3 regions of the Pseudomonas sp. GW822-FHT02D10 genome follow, and region 1 is predicted to be linked to each of the others. Evidence: predicted binding sites of a transcription regulator. Region 1 holds the regulator's gene; each other region holds the start of a gene.

The links. Region 1 encodes sigma-54, which starts transcription at its own class of promoters, with help from an activator protein. Its sites were predicted from a motif close to ANTGGCATNNANNTTGCTNT; they were not measured.
Region 2: the regulator sigma-54 is predicted to act here: its motif matches at 739-758, upstream of glnK (P-II family nitrogen regulator).
Region 3: the regulator sigma-54 is predicted to act here: its motif matches at 1,061-1,080, upstream of AC1RPZ_RS17425 (circularly permuted type 2 ATP-grasp protein).

Annotation. Positions count from the first base shown of each region.
Region 1 is NZ_JBXAOB010000004.1:179,769-182,035, forward strand. It holds gene hpf (ribosome hibernation-promoting factor, HPF/YfiA family) at 1-152, opposite strand, end outside; gene AC1RPZ_RS08715 (RNA polymerase factor sigma-54) at 262-1,755, opposite strand; gene lptB (LPS export ABC transporter ATP-binding protein) at 1,939-2,267, opposite strand, start outside.
Region 2 is NZ_JBXAOB010000002.1:330,528-332,794, forward strand. It holds gene AC1RPZ_RS04700 (YifB family Mg chelatase-like AAA ATPase) at 1-44, opposite strand, end outside; gene AC1RPZ_RS04705 (accessory factor UbiK family protein) at 289-546, opposite strand; gene glnK (P-II family nitrogen regulator) at 961-1,299, shown strand; gene AC1RPZ_RS04715 (ammonium transporter) at 1,333-2,267, shown strand, end outside.
Region 3 is NZ_JBXAOB010000010.1:73,113-75,379, reverse strand. It holds gene AC1RPZ_RS17425 (circularly permuted type 2 ATP-grasp protein) at 1-907, opposite strand, end outside; gene AC1RPZ_RS17420 (ribonuclease E inhibitor RraB) at 1,209-1,550, opposite strand; gene AC1RPZ_RS17415 (hypothetical protein) at 1,762-1,998, opposite strand; gene AC1RPZ_RS17410 (START domain-containing protein) at 2,136-2,267, opposite strand, start outside.

The sequences.
Region 1 (2,267 bases):
TCGATTTTCTGCAGCAGCTTCTCGACGGTCATCGTGACCTGCACATTGGTGATCTTGTCGAAATGCCTTTCTAATCGTTCGAGTTTTTCGCCGATGTAGATGCGCAGGGGTTCGGTCACTTCCAGTTGGTGTCCACTGATATTGACTTGCATACAGCTTCTCCTTCGTTGCCAGTGCATAAGGCGGCAGGCTGGTTTGCCTGCCACTAGAGCGTGTCCGAAAAACTTTCGAACACACCCTGGAACGCTATGGCGTAGCCCGTCACATCAACCGCTTGCGTTCGCTCGAAGGCGCGATCCCCAAGGATTCGCGGTACTTGGCGACGGTGCGGCGGGCCACCTGAATGCCTTGTGCCTCCAGTAAACCAGCGATCTTGCTGTCACTCAACGGCTTTTTCTGATTTTCCGCAGCAACCAGTTTTTTGATGATCGCGCGGATCGCTGTGGACGAGCATTCACCGCCTTCAGAGGTGCTGACGTGGCTGGAGAAAAAGTATTTCAGTTCATAGATACCGCGTGGGGTATGCATGAATTTTTGCGTGGTCACCCGTGAAATCGTCGACTCGTGCATGCCGACCGCTTCGGCGATGTCATGCAGGACCAACGGCTTCATGGCTTCATCGCCGTACTCGAGGAAGCCGCGCTGGTGCTCGACGATCTGGGTGGCGACTTTCATCAGGGTTTCGTTGCGGCTTTGCAGGCTCTTGATGAACCAGCGCGCTTCCTGCAACTGATTGCGCATGAAGGTGTTGTCGGCGCTGGTATCGGCGCGACGGACGAATCCGGCGTATTGCGGGTTGACGCGCAGACGCGGAACCGACTCCTGGTTCAGCTCCACCAGCCAGCGTTCGTTGTCTTTGCGCACTATGACGTCAGGCACCACGTATTCGGCTTCGCTGGACTCGATTTGCGAACCCGGACGCGGGTTGAGGCTCTGTACCAGTTCGATGACCTGGCGCAGTTCATCTTCCTTGAGCTTCATGCGGCGCATCAGCTGGCTGTAGTCGCGGCTGCCCAGCAGGTCGATGTAGTCGATGACGAGGCGCTTGGCCTCGGCTAACCAAGGGGTCTTGGCGGGCAGTTGGCGCAGTTGCAGCAACAGGCATTCGCCGAGGTTGCGTGCGCCGATGCCGGCAGGCTCGAATTGCTGGATGCGATGCAGGACGGCTTCGATCTCGTCCAGTTCGATGTCCAGTTCCGGATCGAAGGCTTCGAGGATTTCCTCAAGCGTTTCGTCCAGGTAGCCCTGATTGTTGATGCAGTCGATCAGGGTGACGGCGATCAGCCGATCGGTGTCGGACATCGGCGCCAGGTTCAATTGCCAGAGCAGATGGCTCTGCAGGCTCTCGCCGACGGAGGTGCGAGTGGTGAAGTCCCATTCGTCATCATCGTTGCTCGGCAGGCTGCTGGCGCTGGTCTGGTAAACGTCTTCCCAGGCGGTGTCGACCGGCAGCTCGTTAGGGATGCGCTCGTTCCAGTCGCCTTCCTCGAGGTTATCCACCGTGGGCGCGGTTTCCTGGTAGGAAGGTTCCTGGATATCGCTGTTGGGTTTCTGCTCGATGTTGTCCGCCATCGGGTCGGCGTTATCGAAGTCGTCGCCTTCTTCCTGGCGTTCGAGCATTGGATTGGACTCCAATGCCTCCTGGATTTCCTGTTGCAGGTCCAGGGTCGACAATTGGAGCAGGCGGATGGCCTGTTGCAGCTGCGGTGTCATCGTCAGCTGCTGGCCCATTCTCAAGACTAGCGATGGTTTCATGGCAGGGGCTTAACACCTTAATTCGCCGGCGCACATGCGCCATCCACTACAGGGCGCCGGAGCGCCAAACATAAGCAAATTATATGCCTGAAACTGAAGTGTTTGCCTAGAGCGCTGTAACAATAAAAGCATGCAAAGTTTTATTGAGGCAGTGCCCAGACGACAGGCCAGACACCTCAGTGCTTACAGGCGGAACTCATGGCCCAGATACACTTCCTTGACCAGATCGTTGGCCAGGATGGTTTCAGCGTCGCCTTCGGCGATCAACTGGCCATCGTTGACGATGTAAGCGGTTTCGCAGATGTCCAGGGTTTCGCGGACGTTGTGGTCCGTGATCAGCACGCCGATGCCCTTGGCCTTGAGGTGATGAATGATCTGCTTGATGTCGCCCACTGAAATCGGGTCCACGCCGGCGAACGGTTCGTCGAGCAGGATAAATTTCGGCGCTGTGGCCAGGGCGCGAGCGATTTCCACGCGGCGACGTTCGCCACCGGAAAGGCTCATGCCGAGGT
Region 2 (2,267 bases), on a different contig from region 1:
TCCACACCGACCTGGGCGCGGCTATGGACGATGGCCAGAGACATGATCATTCCTTGAGCTTGCGAGAACCGCTTCCTGCGGTTTTTTGAAGGGTAGTTGCGGCGTAGTGTTTTAGCGCGCTGGCAGTGGAACCAAACTTTCGCAGGATGTTGCGAGCGTCGGCGGATCCTGAAGTATCAATTCCTTTTAGGCCTGTTCAATAGGCACTCGATTGATTTGAATGCAAAAAAAACCGCCAGTCAGGCGGTTCTCTATGCAAAGAAAATTTAGGCGTGATGAACACAGTTGTTACACCGGTGGATTCAGCCTGGCTTCCAACTCGGCGACTTTCGTCTCAAGACTCTCCAACCGTGCCCGGGTGCGCGCCAGGACGACCATCTGGCTGTCGAATTCTTCCCGGCTCACCAGATCAAGCTTGCTGAAGCCGCTTTGCAGCAGGGCTTTGAACTGGCTTTCGATTTCGCTTTTTGGCAGCGGGGTTTCGCCGCTGAACAGGCGGGAGGCGTGGCCGCTCAGGGCGTCGAGGAAGTCTTTGGGCGCGAGCATGGGAAATGTCCTGGAAACAATGGCCGGCAGTGTATCACGCAGTGTCTATAGTCAATGGCGCGGGCACGGATGCACGCTTTTCGCGCATGTTGTCGGGCGTTGTTGCACCGTTGTTGTGCGTATTGGTGGTGGCGATTGGGCATTGGCGCCCGTGGCATCGACCAAGGGATTGAAATCATTGGTTTTTTACGAGATGGCAAGCTTTCTGCTTAGTCTCTTGTGACCTATGCACTGATGCAGTCGCTGTGACGAATGCAGTGCGGCAGGCGGAGCGGGGAGTTTCGTCAGGAGCGGTTAACTGGCGTCAGTCGGGCGAGTAGGGCCGACGATGCGTTACAAAGCCAGGCACTGCGCTTAGACTTGAGTCGGGTTTGTTTTCCTGGGGCAAGTCCACCAATTCGGGAGAGAGTTTTCATGAAACTAGTCACTGCCATCATCAAGCCGTTCAAGCTGGACGATGTACGCGAGTCGTTGTCCGAGATCGGCGTGCAGGGCATTACCGTCACTGAGGTCAAAGGCTTCGGTCGGCAGAAGGGTCACACCGAGCTGTATCGCGGCGCGGAGTACGTGGTCGATTTTCTGCCCAAGGTGAAGATTGATGTCGCTATTGACGACAAGGATCTTGACCGGGTTATCGAGGCGATAACCAAGGCGGCCAACACCGGCAAGATTGGTGACGGCAAGATCTTCGTAGTCAATCTGGAACAGGCTATTCGCATCCGTACCGGCGAAACCGATACCGACGCAATCTAAGCCACCAAACCCAACGCCCCAGGAGAAAACAATATGACTCTGCGTAAATTCGCAGGACTAGGAGCCCTGTTGTCCATCGTAATGCCCAGCCTGGCCATGGCGGCAGACCCGGTGGCGCCTCCAGTCCTCAACTCCGGCGATACCGCCTGGATGTTGACCTCTACTGCCCTCGTGCTGTTCATGACTATTCCAGGCCTCGCGCTGTTCTACGGCGGCATGGTTCGTTCCAAAAACGTTCTTTCGTTGATGATGCAGTGCTTCGCCATTACCGGCCTGGTCACCATCCTGTGGTTCCTTTATGGCTACAGCATGGCGTTTGACACGACTGGCATGGAAGTAAACGTCGTCAACCTGAATTCCTTTGTCGGCAGCTTCGCCAAGGCTTTCCTCGCCGGCATCACGCCTGCCAGTATTACCGGCCCTACGGCGCTGTTTCCCGAGGCGGTGTTCGTCACCTATCAGATGACTTTCGCCATCATCACCCCGGCGCTGATCGTCGGTGCGTTCGCCGAGCGGATGAAGTTCTCCGCGATGATGGTGTTCATGGGCATCTGGTTCACCCTGGTTTACGCGCCGATCGCGCACATGGTCTGGAGCGGTCCGGGTTCACTGTTGGGCGACTGGGGCGTGCTCGACTTCGCGGGCGGCACCGTGGTCCACATCAACGCCGGTGTCGCCGGTCTGGTGGCGTGCCTGGTACTGGGCAAGCGCAAAGGCTTCCCGACCACGCCGATGGCTCCGCACAACCTCGGTTACACCCTGATGGGCGCCGCGATGTTGTGGGTCGGCTGGTTCGGTTTCAACGCTGGTTCCGCTTCAGCCGCCAACGGCACTGCCGGTATGGCCATGCTGGTGACTCAGATCGCTACCGCCGCAGCGGCCCTGGGCTGGATGTTCGCCGAGTGGCTGACCCACGGCAAACCTAGCGCACTGGGTATCGCTTCGGGTGTGGTTGCCGGTCTGGTTGC
Region 3 (2,267 bases), on a different contig from region 1:
CCACATTGCCGGAACGATAGGACGACAGCAGTCCCGGAACGCCGAGCATCGAATCCGGGTTGAACGCCAACGGATCGAGGAAGGCATCGTCGAGGCGACGGTAGATCACGTCGACGGATTTCGGCCCGTCGGTGGTGCGCATGAATACCTTGTCATCGCGTACGAACAGGTCCGCACCTTCCACCAGTTCCACGCCCATCTCGCGCGCCAGAAACGCGTGCTCGAAGAACGCACTGTTGAAGCGCCCGGGGGTCAGTACCACAACACTCGGGTTGTCCAGCGCACTGGAGCTTTTCAGGGTGTCGAGTAACAGGTTCGGGTAATGATCGATGGGCGCGATGCGCTGGGCGGCGAACAACTCCGGGAAGAGCCGCATCATCATCTTGCGGTCTTCGAGCATGTAACTGACGCCACTGGGCGTGCGTAAATTGTCTTCGAGCACGTAGTACGTGCCGTCGCCATCACGCACCAGATCGACGCCAGAGATGTGCGAATAGATATCGCGATGCAAATCCAGCCCTTGCATGGCCAACTGGTACTGCTCGTTGGCCAGCACTTGCTCGGCCGGGATGATGCCGGCCTTGATGATGCGCTGCTCGTGATACAGGTCGGCAAGAAACATGTTCAGTGCCTTGACCCGTTGAATACAGCCGCGTTCGACGATCCGCCATTCACTGGCGGGGATGCTGCGTGGAATGGTGTCGAAGGGAATCAGGCGCTCTGTCCCCTGCTCATCACCATAGAGCGTGAAGGTTATCCCGGCACGATGAAATAACAGATCGGCCTCGCGTCGCCGTTGTGCCAAAAGCTCGTCAGGCGTTTCAGCTAACCAACGGGCGAACTCCCGATAATGCGGGCGGACCAGGCCGCCGGCGTCGTACATTTCATCAAAATAGGTGCGGATCATGCCGTACTCCTTGTCACCCGGACACCTAGGCTTCGCAAGGCCCGTGCCAGCGGCATAAACGCTTTATTATCAATCGGTTGGATAATCGCCCAAGACACGCCGCACCAATCCTGTGCGGCCAATGCCCCAACCTGATCGCCCCCGCTTCATTGCAAAGCAATGCTCATGGCTATTACCAGCATAGCCAGAGTTGATTTCACCGCTTGTGTACGGTTGCGATCCGTTGATTTTTTAATAGCCGAAAACGAAAACGGCCAACCCTGAGGTCAGCCGTTGCTGAGTGTTGTCGCTGTTCATAGTGTTATGCGAGTAGCCCTCGTACCTCCTGCTTGACGCCCCATCCTTCGATAATCCCACCCAAAGGCTCGACCACCGCCTCAAAGTCCTGCTCGAAGTCGCCAATGCCGCCGTAAGTGGCGTACATCACCTTGCTCAGCTCCAGATGCCAGGCACCGTCATCACGCACACTGACCTGCGCATTCAAGGACTCACCGCGAAAATGCCCTGCCGCCCTGCGTGCCCGCTCCTCATCAGGGAAAATGGCGTAGAACTCGATGGGATGGAACCGTGAAAAATCAAAACCGCCTTCTTTCATGCGGCGCAGCACACTGCTGCTGATGTCTTCTTGATAGGCTGTGCTCATGAAACGTCCTCCTCAAACTGATGGATAGACTTTCCGTACTCCCTGCGCCCACAACCGAATGGTGAGGGCGATACGGCAATCAGATTGCCGCCGGGAAACAAGCATGTAGCTGACAAGACCAGACCTTAGCGATCCATTCGCTGATCTCGATTGCAGAGTAGCCCCAAGTCAGAGCTGCTGCCAAGGCCTGCTTGCGAGTCGCATCAAGAGGTTATGCAATTAACGTGATACTGAGGATTTCAATGCTGTTCTGATCTTTCAGACTTTTGACTGTCGGATCATCGGTTCGCCCCTCCAGATCATTGAGATCGAGCTCGGCCGGGACAGGGAGAAGTTTTGCACGAATCAATTGCGCGGCCCGCTCCATCGTGGGTTCTTGTTCGCAATCGAATTGCTCCACGGTCTGCACACCGTGATCATCAACGAAGGTGACTTCCCACTTTTGCATCGGTGCCTCCTCGACAAGCCCCATAGATGGGCTTACAACATCTCGACCCCGAGCGCCGGGCAATCGTTCCCGCGAAACCCGATGGTTTGAGATGAAAAAGGCCGCCTGTTGGCGGCCTCCTTCCAAAGAGCGCGGAACTACTTCTCGGCGCGTTCTTTCAGTGCTTTCAAGGTATTGAAGGGCGCGTCGACCACGAACTTGTTGGCCAGCCAGGACGGCACGCTGCCACCTGGCTCGGTGTGAACCTGATAGGTCACTTCGACCTGGTC